Regions from separate parts of the Pseudomonas sp. GW821-FHT04C07 genome, predicted to be linked through region 1. Evidence: riboswitches for the same ligand, from Rfam matches in the RefSeq annotation. Region 1 holds a riboswitch; the other holds the start of a gene.
What was found. Region 1 has a riboswitch for cobalamin ahead of AC07UI_RS15380 (CbtB domain-containing protein). Riboswitches for the same ligand answer to the same signal wherever they lie in the genome.

Region 1 (8,037 bases):
AACCGCCATAGGCGTAGCCGCCCCAATTCAGATAGACCTCAGCCAGGTCTTCGCGGCTTTGCCACAAGCGACCGTCGATGGCGCCCTGTACGCCCGCGCCATAGGCGCCGGGTTTGGCGCCGAATATTCGCCAGCCGGCCTGACGCGTTGCGGCGTCCTCATCCAGCCCGGACTGCAACAGCGCCTCACGCTCACTGCGGACCTTGGCCGCCAGCGGATTCATGTCATCCGGCTCCTCCAGCGCGGCAACGGCCTGCACCGCCGCATCGAACAAACGGATCAGGTTGGCGAAGGCGTCGCGGAAGAATCCGGAAACCCGCAAGGTGACATCAACCCGCGGCCGGTCCAGCAGGCTCAGAGGCAGGATTTCGAAATCGTCGACCCGCTGACTGCCAGTGGCCCACACCGGACGCACACCCATCAACGCCATGGCTTGGGCGATATCGTCACCGCCGGTACGCATGGTCGCCGTGCCCCAGACCGAAAGCCCAAGCTGACGCAGGTGGTCGCCGTGATCCTGCAAATGCCGCTCAAGAATCAGGTTCGCCGACTGAAAGCCGATACGCCAGGCAGTGGTGGTCGGCAGGTTACGCACGTCCACCGAGAAAAAGTTACGCCCCGTGGGCAATACATCCAGCCGCCCGCGGCTCGGCGCACCGCTGGGGCCCGCCGGAACGAAACGCCCGCTCAGGGCATCCAGCAGACCGCGCATTTCTGCCGGGCCACAGGCGTCCAGACGCGGCGCAACGACTTCGCGCAGGCTTTCGATAATTGCCTTCACCTCGGCCCAGCCCGGTTCGTTCAACGTGTCGACATCAGCGCTTAACACCCGCTCGATCAACTGCGCGGCAAACAGCTCGAGGCGCTCACGGCTATCGCCGGTGGTGCGCCAAAGCTCATTGCTCAGCGTTTGCAGTTCAACCGGTCGCGGTCCGGTCCAGGGATCAGCCAACACACAGTCCAGCGGATCGAAACCCAGTTCGAAGGCCTTGGCCAAGGCTCGCAGCAAACTCGACTGCGCACCGCGTCCATCGCCACGGGGAATACGCAGTAACGCCAACAGGGTATCGATGCGCAAGCGGCCGGTTGGCGACTCGCCGAACACATGCAAGCCATCGCGGATCTGCGACTCCTTCAAGTCGCACAAATAGGTGTCCAGACGCGGCAGCCAGATCGCCGCGTCAGCGTCGCTGTCGAGCTTTTCGTCCAGTTGCAGTTCGCGGTCGATCCGGGTTTCGCGCACCAGTTTCAGAATGTCGCGCTGCAACTCCCGGGCTCGGCGCGGATCAAGCAACTGCGCTTCGTAATACTCGTCGGCCAGCAACTCGAGATCGCGCAGCGGGCCGTAGGTTTCAGCGCGGGTCAACGGCGGCATCAGGTGATCGATGATTACCGCCTGGGTGCGACGCTTGGCCTGGGCGCCCTCACCCGGGTCATTGACGATAAACGGATAGATGTTCGGCAATGGCCCCAGCAGCGCATCCGGCCAGCAGTTTTCCGAAAGACCGACGCCCTTGCCCGGCAACCACTCGAGGTTGCCGTGCTTGCCGACGTGGATTACCCCATGGGTGCCGTAGGTTTGTCGCAACCAGAAATAGAACGCCAGATAGCCATGAGGCGGCACCAGGTCCGGGTCGTGATAGACCGCGCTCGGGTCGACCTGATAGCCCCGCGCCGGTTGAATGCCAACGAAAGTCAGGCCAATACGCAAACCTGCAATCATCATCCGCCCGCCGCGAAACATCGGATCGCTTTCAGGCGCGCCCCAGCGCTCAAGCACCGCGTTGCGATTGGCTTCGGGCAAGGCGTTGAACATCGAAAAATAGTCGTCCAGTGCCAGGCTTTGCTGGCATGGCCGCTGGTCGATGCTCTCCAGATCATTGCTGACCCCGCCAAGCAATTGCTGAATCAGCGCTGTGCCACTTTCAGGCAGTTGCGCCGGCAGCGGATAGCCCTCAGCGTGCAGCGCCCGCAGGATATTCAGCGCAGCGGCCGGGGTGTCGAGGCCCACGCCGTTGCCGATCCGACCATCGCGGGTCGGGTAGTTGGCGAGAATCAGCGCGATACGCTTTTCGCCGTTCGGTACCCGCGCCAGATCAATCCAGCGCCGCGCCAGTTCTGCGACAAAATCCATACGCGCAGGCGCAGGTCGGTAGCAGACCACATCGGACTGACTGCGCTCGCTGCGCCAGGCCAGGTCCTTGAAGCTGATGGGCCGACTGATGATGCGCCCGTCCAGCTCCGGCAAAGCGATATGCATGGCCAGGTCTCGCGGCCCGAGGCCCTGCTCGCTGGCGCGCCAGCCGGGCTCGTTGTCCTGGGCGCAGATCGCCTGGATCACCGGGATATTACGCCGGAAAGGCCGCAGATGCGGTGCTTCAGGACTGGACTGGGCAAAACCGGTGGTGTTCAGAATCACCCCAGCCTCGACCTCGTCCAGCCAATCCTCGACCATCGCCAGGCAGCCAGGCTCTTTCAAACTGGCCAGCGCAATCGGCAACGGGTTAAGCCCCGCCGCCTGCAAGCGCTGGCAGAAAACATCGATAAAAGCGGTGTTCGCCGCCTGCAGGTGCGAGCGATAGAACAACACCGCCGCCACGGGTTGATCAGCGTGCCAGTCGGCTTGCCAATCGCTGAGCGTGGCGCTGCTTTTGCGCGGATGGTAAATCGCCGTACGCGGCAGGATTTGTGGTTCGGCCCATGGGTAATCGCGATCCAGCCAGCGACTGGCCAGGCAGCGATACAGGTCCAGCGCGTTGCCCAAACCACCTTGACGCAGGAAGTGCCAAAGCCGATCGCGGTCTTCGGCGACCACCGTGCTCAGGTCGCTCAGTTCCGGGTCGGGACGATCGTCGCCGGGCACCAGAACCAGTTGCACGCCCTTTTCGGCCAGCTGCACCAGACGCTCGATGCCGTAACGCCAATAGCCGATCCCGCCGTGCAGCGAGATCAGAATGACTTTGGCGTGACGCAAGACTTCGTCGACATACAGATCGACCGAGGCGTGGTTTTGTACCTGCATCGGATTGGCCAGACGCAGGCTCGGATAGTCGTCTGGTAATTGCTGCGCGGCTTCGGCGAGCAGCGCCAGGCTGGAATCGCCGCTGCACAGGATCACCAGCTCGGCGGGGGTTTGTCCAAGGTCGGCAATGTTGTCATCCGACACGAAACCGCCGGGCTGGGTCCTGAGCAGGTGCATGGCTCAGGCGCCGAGTGCGGCGCGCAATTGCGCTTCGATCAGAGCGGCATCCAGTTCCTGGCCAATCAGCACCAGGCGTGTTGCACGCGGCTCATCGGCGCGCCAGGCACGGTCGAAATGTCTGTCGAAGCGCGTGCCCACGCCCTGGATCAGCAAGCGCATCGGCTTGTTCGCAACCGCCGCGAAGCCTTTGACCCGCAGAATGCCGTGCTGAACCACCAGCTGGGTCAGGGCATCCAGCAGCAGGCTTTCGTCGGCCTGGGGCAGTTCGATGGAAATGGAATCGAAGGCGTCGTGGTCATGGTCATCATGCCCTTCACTATCGGCATCACCGTCGTGGTGATGGTCGTGGTGGCTGTGACGGCTGTCGATATGCTCTTCGGAACCGGCGCCCAGACCAATCAAAACCTCCAGAGGCAAGCGACCGCTGCTGGCTTCGATGATTTTTACTGCTGGCGGCAGTTCTTCGGCGACTTCCAGGCGCACTTTGGCCAGGTTTTCAGGGCTGATCAGGTCGGCTTTGTTGAGGATCACCAGGTCGGCGCTGGCCAGCTGGTCGGCGAACAGTTCGTGCAGCGGTGATTCGTGGTCCAGGTTCGGGTCAAGCTTGCGCTGGGCGTCGACTTGATCCGGGAACGCAGCGAAGGTGCCGGCGGCCACGGCCGGGCTGTCGACCACCGTGATCACTGCATCGACAGTGCAGGCACTGCGGATTTCCGGCCACTGGAAGGCTTGCACCAGCGGTTTGGGCAGCGCCAGGCCAGAGGTTTCGATGAGGATGTGATCCAGGTCGGTGCGACGGGCAACCAGCTCGCGCATCACCGGGAAGAACTCTTCCTGGACGGTGCAGCACAGGCAACCGTTGGCCAGTTCATAGACCCGGCCGCTGGCCTCTTCTTCAGTGCAACCGATGGAACATTGCTTGAGAATTTCGCCGTCGATGCCCAGCTCGCCAAATTCGTTGACGATCACCGCGATGCGGCGGCCCTGGGCGTTATCAAGCATATGCCGCAGCAAGGTGGTTTTGCCCGAGCCGAGGAAGCCGGTGACGATGGTGACGGGAAGTTTGGCCAGTGTTTTCATCGGATGCCCTTTGGCAAGGTGGCGGGCATACGGGACGACAACCACACCGATGGGCGCGGAAGATTTCGCCACCGGATCACCCCGCCCGGTTGTAGTGAGAATCTGGTACGAGGCAGGTCTCCTGGCTGACGGCCTGCCGGTCTTTCGACTGGCGATTTCTGCGCCTTCCCGCTCGCTCTATGGATAGAGGGTGCAGTGGCATGGCAGAAACGGAACCGTTCACAGTTGCGGGGGCAGCCGCGGCATTGACCGCGTTCCCTTCTTAGCTTCGGCGAGAGTGCCGAAGAACCTCGAAAGCGCAAGGCTACGCATCGCTTGGGGGCGGGTCAATGTCCGGCGAAATACATCGTTGCCTGATCTGGCGCCTTCGCGGGCAAGCCTCGCTCCTACAAGAGCGCCGCTACACCTGTAGGAGCGAGGCTTGCCCGCGATGAAAGCACCACAGTTACCAGGTGAGAAACCTTGCCAATTGACTCTCATCCCCCGCCCATGCTCTCCTACGCAACTTGTTACGGGTGCCCTTCACAGGGTGAAACGGGAAACCGGTGAGTCATGTGCTTTACTCAAAGCCTTGATCAGTCCGGTGCTGCCCCCGCAACGGTAAGCGAGCGAAGAGTCAGATCCACTGTGCCAGCAGTCCGGCATGGGAAGGTGACTTTTGCAGGTGAAGGCGCTGGCCCAAACCCCTCGTGAGCCCGGAGACCGGCCCGCAATACTGAAATAACAAACCCGCGGTGGGCGGGCGCTGTTTGAACCGCTGCGAGCCTGTCTCGCAGGGGTTTTCATGCGCTCGATTCACCCGCTGACACATCAGAGGGAAGCGCCATGTCGATCATCAGCAGCACCCGCCACGCAGGCACCGCCAGCACCACGTCCACCCTGAGCCAACGTCTGATTGCCGCCATCGGCGCATCGATTCTGGGCGCGTGCCTGGTGTATTTCGCCGGTTTCTCGCATATCGAAGCGGTGCACAACGCCGCCCACGACACCCGTCACAGCTCCGCTTTTCCGTGCCATTGAGACCTGCTGACATGATCAAGCGTATTGCGCAAACCGCAGGTTTCACAGGGCTGCTCGCGGCCTTGTTGCTGACCTTGCTGCAAAGCTTCTGGGTCGCGCCGCTGATTCTCCAGGCGGAAACCTATGAAAAGGCCCCGGCCGCCGAAGTTCACGAACACGCTGAAGGCGCCATGGCCGGTCATACCCACGATGCCGAAGCCTGGGAGCCGGAGGACGGCTGGCAGCGCGTGCTCTCGACCACCGGTGGCAATCTGGTGGTGGCCGTCGGTTTCGCCCTGATGCTTGCGGGTCTCTATACCCTGCGCGCTCCGGGTCGCACGTCCGAAGGTTTGCTCTGGGGCCTGGCCGGTTACGCGACCTTCTGCCTGGCACCGACCATGGGCCTGCCGCCGGAGCTGCCCGGCACTGCCGCCGCTGACCTGCTGCAACGGCAGACCTGGTGGGCCGGGACCGCGGCGTCCACCGCTGTCGGCATTGCGCTGATCGTGTTTGGCAAACACTGGCTATTGAAGATTCTCGGCGTGGCAATTCTGGCGGTACCGCACATCATTGGCGCGCCGCAACCGCAGGTGCATTCCAGCCTGGCGCCGGAAGCGCTCGAAGCACAATTCAAAATCGCTTCGCAATTGACCAACGCCGCGTTCTGGCTGGCCCTGGGCCTGATCAGCGCCTGGTTGTTCCGTCGCAAAAGCGAAGGCCAATACCGCGCATGACTGACATCAGCACAGCGCCGACCCTGGTGGTCGGCCTGGGCTGCCAGCGTGGCTGCCCCGCCGCCACGCTACAGGCGTTGCTCGATCAGGCGTTGCAGGCTCACCACATCGATCTGCAAGCGATCCAGGCCCTGGCCAGTATCGACCTGAAACGAGAGGAGCCTGGCCTGCTTGAGCTGGCTGCGCAATTGGCATTGCCGCTGACATTCTTCAGCAGTGCACAGCTCGCTGCCTATGAGCCACAATTGAGTCATCGCTCAGAGATCGCCTTTGAACGCACCGGTTGCTATGGCGTGGCCGAAAGCGCTGCGCTGGCACTGGCCGAGCATCTGACGCAAAGCCCGGCCAAACTGCTGATCTCGCGACAGAAATACGCCCAGGCCACCTTTGCATTGGCATCTGCGCCGTAAAATCCCCGATAATCCCCGCCCTTGATCATGAGCAATCTTCATCTGAAGCATTGCCGACACGACTTTGCACAGGAAACAGCCATGACCGTCTACTTTATCGGCGCAGGTCCCGGCGACCCGGAACTGATCACCGTCAAAGGCCAGCGGCTGATCCGCAGTTGCCCGGTCATCATCTATGCCGGCTCGCTGGTGCCCGCTGCCGTGCTGGAAGGCCACCAGGCCGAACAGGTGATCAACAGCGCAGAATTGCACCTGGAGCAGATCATTGAATTGATCAAGACCGCCCATGGCAAAGGTCAGGACGTGGCCCGGGTGCATTCCGGCGATCCGAGCCTGTACGGCGCAATTGGCGAGCAGATTCGCTATTTGCGCGAGTTGAATATTCCCTTTGAAATCATCCCTGGCGTAACGGCAACCGCAGCCTGCGCGGCCCTGCTGGGCGCGGAGCTGACGCTACCGGACGTGTCCCAGAGCGTGATTCTGACCCGCTATGCCGACAAAACGGCGATGCCGGCCGGGGAAGAACTCGGCAGCCTGGCACAGCATGGAGCGACCATGGCGATTCATCTGGGGGTCAATCATCTGGAGAAAATCATCGCCGAACTGGTCCCGCACTATGGCCTGGACTGCCCGATTGCAGTGATTCATCGCGCCACCTGGCCGGATCAGGATTGGGTGGTGGGCACATTGGCTGATATTACTGAAAAGGTTCAGGCAAAGGGATTTCGTCGTACCGCGCTCATCCTGGTGGGTCGGGTGCTGGCCAGCGACAATTTCAGTGAATCGTCGCTGTATCGTGCCGGGCATGCGCATTTGTACAGACCCTGAACATGATCGTCCCCACGCTCGCGCGTGGGAACACCTCAACGGACGCTCTGCGTCAGCTCCTGGGACGCGGAGCGTCCCGGGCTGCATTCCCACGCGGAGCATGGGAACGATCAATACGAGGGCTATGTAATGACCACCTCAAATCCCAGGCATAAAAAAACGGCGCTCACGGGGCGCCGTTTTTTCTGTTTGCAGCGAACACCTTAGTAGTAGGCGTTTTCTTTCTGCGTATGGTCGGTGACGTCGCGTACACCTTTAAGCTCCGGAATACGCTCAAGCAGTGTGCGCTCGATGCCTTCCTTCAAGGTGACATCAGCCTGGCCGCAGCCCTGGCAACCACCGCCGAATTTCAGCACGGCGATACCGTCTTCAACCACATCGATCAGGCTGACCTGACCGCCGTGGCTGGCCAGCCCCGGGTTGATTTCGGTTTGCAGGTAATAGTTGATGCGCTCGTTCACCGGGCTGTCAGCGTTGACCATCGGAACTTTGGCGTTTGGCGCCTTGATGGTCAGTTGGCCGCCCATACGATCGGTGGCGTAATCAACCACGGCATCGTCCAGGAAGGCTTCGCTGAAGGAATCGATATAAGCGGTGAAGCTTTTGAGCCCCAGCGCGGTATCTTCCGGTTTTTCTTCGCCCGGCTTGCAATAGGCAATACAGGTTTCGGCGTATTGGGTGCCAGGCTGGGTAATAAAGACTCGGATGCCGATTCCCGGGGTGTTCTGCTTGGAAAGCAGATCAGCCAGATAATCGTGGGCAGCATCGGTAATGGTAATAGCGG
Region 2 (8,037 bases), on a different contig from region 1:
GCCTCGCCCTTCTCGTTTTCGCCGCACTGCTCAGTGCATGCGCCAGCCATACTCCGCCGCCAGCTCCGGTGGTTCGGCCTCCTGTTTTCGCTTCCCCTCAAACCTATTCGCCTGCCGCTGAAGACGTGCTTTTCCGTGCGTTGGGCCTGGTGGGTACGCCTTATCGTTGGGGGGGTAATACACCGGATTCGGGTTTTGATTGCAGTGGCCTGATCGGCTATGTCTATCGCGATGCAGCTGGCATCACTCTGCCGCGTTCGACCCGCGAGATGATCGGCATGCGCGCTCAGGATGTCGACCAGAATGCACTGCAAACCGGCGATCTGGTATTTTTCGCCACCAATGGCGGCTCGCAAGTCAGTCACGCCGGGATCTATGTCGGCGAAGGCCGGTTTGTTCACGCGCCGGCCACTGGCGGAACGGTTAAGCTGGACAGTCTGTCCAAAACCTATTGGCAGAAAGCCTATCTAAGCGCCAAGCGGGTATTGCAGCCTGAGCATCTGGCGCGCAACCCTTAGGTCGCACCTTTGCAGAGGTTGTCATGACCGCTCGCACTCTCAATCTCGACGATTCCCTCTACAGCTATCTGCTGGATGTTTCCCTGCGCGAAACGCCGTTGTTGCGCCGCTTGCGTGACGAAACCCAGGCCTTGCCCATGGCCCGCTGGCAGGTGGCGCCCGAGCAGGGTCAGTTCCTCGCGTTGTTGGTCAAGCTGACCGGCGCCAGGCGTTTGCTGGAAGTCGGTACTTTCACCGGCTACAGCGCCTTGTGCATGGCCGCAGCCTTGCCGGATGACGGTACCTTGATTTGCTGCGATATCCCGGGTGATTACAACGCCACTGCACGCCGTTACTGGCAGGAGGCGGGTGTGGCGCAGCGAATTGATTTGCGTCTGGCGCCTGCACTGGAAACCCTGGCGCAGATCGAGCAGCAAGGGCAGGGTGGCTGTTTCGACTTGATCTTCATCGATGCTGACAAAGCCAACTATCCAGCCTATCTGGAGAGTGCCTTGCGTCTGCTGCGAAGTGGCGGTCTGGCGATTTTCGATAACACGCTGTGGAGCGGGCGGGTGCTTGAGGTGAATCCTGAGAGTGAAGACACTCGAGCCATCCAGGCATTGAACCGCGCCTTGAAGGATGACTTGCGTGTCGACTTGTCACTGTTGCCGTTAGGCGATGGCCTGACGTTGTGCCGCAAACTGTAGGAGCACAGCTTGCTGGCGATGGCGATGGCGATGGCGATGGCGATGGCGATGGCGATGGCAGTGGCGAGTTGCGGCTTGAGTATGCTGGTTCCCCTATGAATGCACCGATGTAACCATAGAGAGGCGAAGCTGCCCGGTGGTTCAGCGTTTCAGCCGCGGGCTTCTTTGAATAGCACGGCGACGCCCGGATGATAGTTGCCTGCTTCATTGCGCAACTTGTGATAGGGGTAAGGGAAGTACCAGGCCACGGCGCAGGTATGTTCCTTTTGCAGATCGTCGACCATGTCCTGGAGTTCTTCGGGGGTGGCGCTGTGTTGGGGTTTGTGTGGCGCTACGAACAGACAGCCGAGCTTCAGATCGCTGGCGTAGCTGATCTTCCTGGCATCGCTCACGGCGTCGAGCAGCGCTTGAGTGAGGTTCAGGTTATTGACCCGTGGCCAGCGCTGGGTGGCCTGGATGTAGACCCGTTCCTCATTGGTGGCGATGTAGAGGTCGGCACGTCCATTGCGGTCGCCGTCTTCCTGCTGTTTTTTCGTCGGGGTCTGTTCCAGTGTCACCATTTCCGACATCCAGGCGGCAGCCGAGAGCAGCCCAAGGTTGGCGCGTTCATCAAACCAATAAGGGGATTCGTTATCACCGCGTACCTGGATGTAGCGATCGATACATTCAAACCAGCGCTCCAGCACTGGGCGCAGGAATTCCAGCTTCGGATTGCTGATGATCATGCCTTGCATGTTGCCCACCTTTATTTTTGTGATGTTAGTGTTGTGGCTATTTGATATCACTGCTTTCAGTGTGGCACAAGATTGGCGTCAGTTTATTGAACGACGGCACATAATATCGCGGGCGAACGCCCCGGGTTTAATTGACGCTCCACCCCCAACCCTCTAACCTTCGCGACTTGTTTCAGGTGCTCTGTGACCCAAGGTCGACAGAGTGAAACAGGGAAGCCGGTGAGTGTGCGTTCTTTAACAGAACGGACAGCGATCCCGGCGCTGCCCCCGCAACGGTAAATGAGTCAAGGCTGCGCTTTTGGCCACTGTGTCGACTGTCGATACGGGAAGGCGTGCAGCTCGGCAGCGATGCCCCTCATGAGCCCGGAGACCGGCCTGATCCATCCAGCGGCATCACGGTGGGCGATGCCAGGCTTATGCCGTCTATTTCTATTCCTGCCCCCCCGTTATCGTTCCAACGGAGAGCTGCCATGACTGAATCCCCCGATCGTGACGAACGCCATCTGGCGCGTATGTTGCGCAAAAAAGCCGTGATCGACGAGCGTATTGCCAACTCGCCGAACGAGTGCGGGCTGCTGTTGGTCCTGACCGGCAACGGCAAAGGCAAGAGCAGTTCTGCCTTTGGCATGCTTGCACGGGCCATGGGCCACGGAATGAAATGCGGCGTGGTGCAGTTCATCAAGGGTCGCAACAGCACCGGGGAGGAGCTGTTCTTTCGACGCTTCCCCGAGCAAGTACGCTTTCACGTCATGGGCGAAGGCTTCACCTGGGAAACCCAGGATCGCCAGCGTGACATCGCCGCAGCCGAAGCGGCCTGGGAAGTGTCCCGTGAACTGCTGCGTGACCCGGCCATTGGCCTGGTGGTGCTTGACGAGCTGAACATCGCCCTCAAGCACGGTTATCTCGACCTGGACCTGGTTCTCAGCGATTTGCAGGCTCGCCCGCCAATGCAGCACGTGCTGGTAACCGGCCGCGGCGCCAAGCCCGAAATGATTGATCTGGCCGACACGGTTACCGAAATGGGCGTGCTCAAACATGCGTTCCAGGCCGGGATCAAAGCGCAAAAGGGCATTGAGCTGTGAGTATTGAAGCATGAGTGATGCACGTCATTGTCCGGCGGTATTGATCGCCGCACCGGCTTCCGGTCAGGGCAAGACCACCGTGACCGCCGCGCTGGCCCGCTTGCATCGCAATCAGGGGCGCAAGGTGCGGGTATTCAAGTGCGGTCCGGACTTTCTCGACCCAATGATTCTCGAGCGCGCCAGCGGCGCGCCGGTGTATCAATTGGACATGTGGATGGTCGGCGAACAAGAAAGCCGTCGACTGCTGTGGGAAGCGGCGGGCGAGGCTGACCTGATCCTGATCGAAGGCGTCATGGGCCTGTTCGACGGTACGCCATCCAGCGCCGATTTGGCGCGGCACTTCGGCGTGCCGGTGCTCGCCGTGATCGACGGTACGGCCATGGCCCAGACGTTCGGTGCTCTGGCCTTGGGGCTGGCGCGCTATCAGGCGGACTTGCCGTTTGCCGGCGTTCTGGCCAACCGGGTTGGCACGTTGCGCCACGCGCAATTGCTCGAAGGCAGCCTGACCGAAGGCCTGCGCTGGTATGGCGCGCTGTCTCGCGAAACCGGGATCGAACTGCCGAGCCGCCACCTGGGCCTGGTGCAGGCCAGCGAACTGAATGATCTGGATCTGCGCCTCGACGCGGCGGCCGAAGCCTTGGCCAGCAGTTGTGAAGTGGCGTTGCCGCCGGCAGTCGGGTTCGCTGCGCCTGAGGTTGTCGTCGCCGAGCCATTATTAGCCGGTGTGCGGATTGCCGTGGCTCGCGATGAGGCATTTGCTTTCACCTACGGGGCGAGCCTGGACCTGCTACGGGCGATGGGCGCCGAGTTGCTGTTCTTTTCGCCGATCCATGATCGCGAACTGCCCGAGGCTGACAGCTTGTACCTGCCGGGCGGCTACCCGGAATTGCATCATGTTGCGCTGGCGGAAAACGCCACGATGCTGGCTGCGATCCGCGCGCACCACGCGGCCGACAAGCCGTTGCTGGCCGAGTGTGGCGGCATGTTGTATCTGCTCGACTCTCTGACCGATGTCGACGGTCAGCGCGCCGAACTGGTGGGGTTGCTCGCCGGCGAAGCGGTGATGCAAAAGCGTCTCGCGGCGTTGGCCTTGCAGGCGGTTGATCTGCCAGAGGGCTCGTTGCGCGGCCACACCTATCATCACTCGCTGACCAGTACAGCGCTTGAGCCGATAGCCCGGGGCCTGAGTCCTAACGGTGGGCGTGGCGCCGAAGCGGTCTACCGTGACGGTCGAATGACCGCTTCCTATGTGCACTTCTATTTCCCTTCCAATCCCTCTGCGGTGGCAGCACTTTTTGCGCCTGGCTCGCAAACCGCTATCGCGAGCAAGCTCGCTCCCACACTAGATCGTGTACTTCCTGTAGGAGCGAGCTTGCTCGCGAAGAGGCCATGACCGACAACGCCTTTAGTCCGGCCGAACGTGAGGCTGTTTATCGCGTGATTGGCGAGCGCCGCGACATGCGTCACTTTGCTGGCGGCACCGTCGAGCCCGAACTGCTCAGGCGTCTGCTCGAGGCCGCCCATCAAGCTCCAAGCGTGGGCCTGATGCAGCCGTGGCGGTTTATCCGCATCACCGACCGCCCGTTGCGCGGCAAAATTCAGCAACTGGTCGAAGAAGAACGTGTACGCACTGCCGAGGCGCTGGGCGAACGTTCCGACGACTTCATGAAGTTGAAAGTCGAAGGCATCAACGACTGCGCTGAAGTGCTGGTCGCCGCGCTGATGGACGATCGCGAGCGGCATATCTTTGGGCGCCGGACCTTGCCGGAGATGGACATGGCGTCGTTGTCCTGCGCTATTCAGAATCTCTGGCTGGCGTCCCGCGCCGAAGGCCTGGGGATGGGCTGGGTGTCGCTGTTCGAGCCCCAGGCGCTGGCCGACTTGCTGGGTCTGCCGGCCGGGGCCAAACCGCTGGCGGTATTGTGCCTGGGTCCGGTCACGGCGTTTTATCCGGCCCCCATGTTGGTGCTTGAAGGCTGGGCGCAGCCGCGCCCGCTGAGTGAATTGCTGTATGAGAATTATTGGGGAGTGAGTCAATGAGTGTGGCGTTGTTGAGTGCCGCCGCGGTCGCGCTGGATGCGCTGCTGGGCGAACCCAGGCGCTGGCATCCGCTGGTGGCGTTCGGCCGTTTTGCCGATCGCATCGAGCAACGTTTCAACTCCGGCGGTCGTGGCTGGCGCAGTCACGGCGTCACTGCCTGGGTGATGGCGGTGTTGCCGCTGACTCTATTGGTGACCGCCTTTGCCTGGCTGCCATATATCGGTTGGCTGGTCGAGATCCTCGCGTTGTATTGCGCCCTTGGCTTGCGCAGCCTTGGCGAGCATGTCAAGCCGGTCGCTCAGGCTCTGCGCAGCGATGACCTGGAGCAAGCACGACGTCGAGTGGGCTATCTGGTCAGCCGTCAGACCAGTGAGCTTGATTCCACGGAAGTCGCCCGGGCCGCCACTGAGTCGGTGTTGGAAAACGGTAGCGATGCGGTGTTCGCTGCGTTGTTCTGGTTTGCCGTCGCCGGCGCACCGGGGGTGGTGCTGTATCGCCTGAGTAATACGCTGGACGCGATGTGGGGCTATCGCAATGAACGCTTCGAACGCTTTGGCTGGGCGGCGGCGAAGATCGACGATGCTCTTAACTATATTCCTGCTCGCCTGGTTGCCCTGACCTACGCGCTCTTGGGCAAGACCCGTCTGGCGCTGAAGTGCTGGCGGACTCAGGGACCCACCTGGGACAGCCCGAACGCAGGTCCGGTAATGGCAGCGGGCGCGGGGGCCTTGGGCGTAGAGTTGGGCGGGGCAGCGATCTACCACGGTGAACTGCACCAGCGTCCGCAACTGGGTGAGGGCGTGCCGGCTGATGCCAACTCCATCGACCGTGGCTGGCAACTGGTGCAGCGCGGGGTGTGGTTATGGTTGCTGATTTTCTGCGTGGGAGCTGAGCTCTATGCTTGACCACGGCGGACGGTTGCGCAAGGCCGCGCTGCAATACGGTATTGCCGAAGCGGATTGGCTGGACCTGTCCAGTGGCCTTGCGCCTTGGCCGTGGCCGGTACCGCAGATCCCTCTGCGGGCCTGGGCGCGTTTGCCGGAAACCGATGATGGTCTTGAGCAAGCCGCCTGCGATTACTACGGCGCGACTCAAGTGCTACCGGTTCCGGGCTCGCAAGCGGCGATCCAGTTGCTGCCGCGATTACGCCGTGCCGGCAAGGTTGGCGTGCTCTCGCCCTGTTACGCCGAGCATGCCGAGGCATGGCGCCGCTGCGGCTACATCGTGCGTGAGGTGCTGGAGCAGGAAGTAGACTTCTTTCTCGACCACCTTGACGTGCTGGTGGTGGTCAACCCGAATAACCCCACCGGCCTGAGCCTGACCCCGGATCGGTTACTCGACTGGCATGCTCGACTGGCGCAACGCGGCGGCTGGCTGGTGGTCGATGAAGCGTTCATGGACAACACACCGCAGCTCAGTCTGGCCGCTCATGCCAATCAGGTCGGGTTGATCGTTTTGCGATCATTCGGCAAGTTTTTCGGTTTGGCCGGTGTACGTCTGGGCTTCGTGCTGGCCGAGCGCAAACTGCTCAAATTGCTCGCCGAACAGGTCGGACCCTGGGCGGTCAGTGGGCCGACACGGGTGTTGGGGCAGGTTTGCCTGCGCGATACGGTGGGGCATGCCCGGCAACGTCTGCGCAGCGAAGAAGCCAGTCAACGGTTGACGCAAGTGCTTGAGCACCATGGATTCAAGCCACAGGGCGGCTGCGCCTTGTTCCAATGGCTGATCACTGAGCGCGCTGAACATCTGCACGAATTCATGGCTCAACGCGGCATTCTGTTGCGGTTGTTTACCCACAACAGCAGCCTGCGTTTCGGCTTGCCGGCCGATGAAGCCGATTGGCTGCGCCTCAATCAAGCGTTAGAGGCCTACACCAAGGAACAAACACCATGACCACGCTGATGGTGCAAGGCACCACCTCGGACGCCGGTAAAAGTACGCTGGTAACGGCGCTGTGCCGCTGGCTGACCCGCCAAGGCGTCCGCGTCGTGCCCTTCAAACCGCAGAACATGGCGCTCAATAGCGCGGTAACGGCGGATGGCGGCGAGATCGGTCGTGCACAAGCGGTGCAGGCTCAGGCCGCCAATCTTGAACCGCACACCGACATGAACCCGGTGCTGCTCAAGCCCAACAGTGAGACCGGCGCGCAGGTGATCATTCATGGTCGCGCGGTGACCAGCATGAACGCCGTGGCCTATCACGACTACAAAGCCATCGCCATGCAGGCGGTGTTGGCCTCCCATCAACGCCTGAATGCCGCCTACCCGGTGGTGATGGTCGAGGGTGCGGGTTCGCCGGCCGAGATTAATCTGCGTGCTGGCGATATCGCCAACATGGGGTTTGCCGAAGCGGTGGACTGCCCGGTGTTGCTGATCGCTGACATCAATCGCGGTGGAGTGTTTGCCCATTTGGTGGGCACTTTGGAATTGTTGTCGGCCAGCGAGCAGGCACGGGTCAAAGGCTTCATCATCAACCGTTTTCGTGGCGACATTGCCTTGCTGCAACCGGGCCTCGACTGGCTCCAGGAGCGCACCGGCAAGCCGGTAGTTGGCGTGTTGCCATACGTGATGGACCTGCACCTGGAGGCTGAAGACGGCATCGATCAGCGTCAGACCGACAAGGTCGGGCAGGTGTTGAAAGTGGTGGTGCCGGTCTTGCCGCGCATCAGCAACCACACCGATTTCGATCCGCTGCGTCTGCACCCGCAAGTCGATCTGCAATTCGTCGGTCCGGGCCAGCCGATTCCTCCGGCTGATTTGATTGTTCTTCCCGGTTCGAAAAGCGTACGCAGCGACCTCGCGTTCTTGCGCGCCAACGGCTGGGACACGGCTATCTCGCGGCACCTGCGCTACGGCGGCAAGTTGCTGGGAATCTGCGGCGGTTTGCAGATGCTCGGCGAGCAGTTGCATGACCCGCTGGGGCTTGAAGGTGCGCCGGGGTCCAGTGCCGGTCTGGGCCTGCTGGCCTTCGCCACAGT

Region 2: linked by a shared signal. The riboswitch ahead of cobO (cob(I)yrinic acid a,c-diamide adenosyltransferase) and the one ahead of AC07UI_RS15380 (CbtB domain-containing protein) in region 1 are both predicted to bind cobalamin.

Annotation. Positions count from the first base shown of each region.
Region 1 is NZ_JBWKTM010000007.1:220,407-228,443, forward strand. Features, by position in the region: gene cobN (cobaltochelatase subunit CobN) at 1-3,199, opposite strand, end outside; gene cobW (cobalamin biosynthesis protein CobW) at 3,203-4,282, opposite strand; cobalamin riboswitch at 4,377-4,590, opposite strand; cobalamin riboswitch at 4,779-5,007, shown strand; gene AC07UI_RS15380 (CbtB domain-containing protein) at 5,108-5,302, shown strand; gene AC07UI_RS15385 (CbtA family protein) at 5,314-6,015, shown strand; gene AC07UI_RS15390 (cobalamin biosynthesis protein) at 6,012-6,425, shown strand; gene cobM (precorrin-4 C(11)-methyltransferase) at 6,507-7,253, shown strand; gene nfuA (Fe-S biogenesis protein NfuA) at 7,457-8,037, opposite strand, start outside.
Region 2 is NZ_JBWKTM010000009.1:85,818-93,854, forward strand. Features, by position in the region: gene AC07UI_RS17630 (C40 family peptidase) at 1-518, shown strand, start outside; gene AC07UI_RS17635 (class I SAM-dependent methyltransferase) at 542-1,204, shown strand; gene AC07UI_RS17640 (hypothetical protein) at 1,354-1,938, opposite strand; cobalamin riboswitch at 2,096-2,331, shown strand; gene cobO (cob(I)yrinic acid a,c-diamide adenosyltransferase) at 2,409-3,020, shown strand; gene AC07UI_RS17650 (cobyrinic acid a,c-diamide synthase CobB) at 3,031-4,413, shown strand; gene bluB (5,6-dimethylbenzimidazole synthase) at 4,410-5,060, shown strand; gene cbiB (adenosylcobinamide-phosphate synthase CbiB) at 5,057-5,965, shown strand; gene cobD (threonine-phosphate decarboxylase CobD) at 5,958-6,953, shown strand; gene AC07UI_RS17670 (cobyric acid synthase) at 6,950-8,037, shown strand, end outside.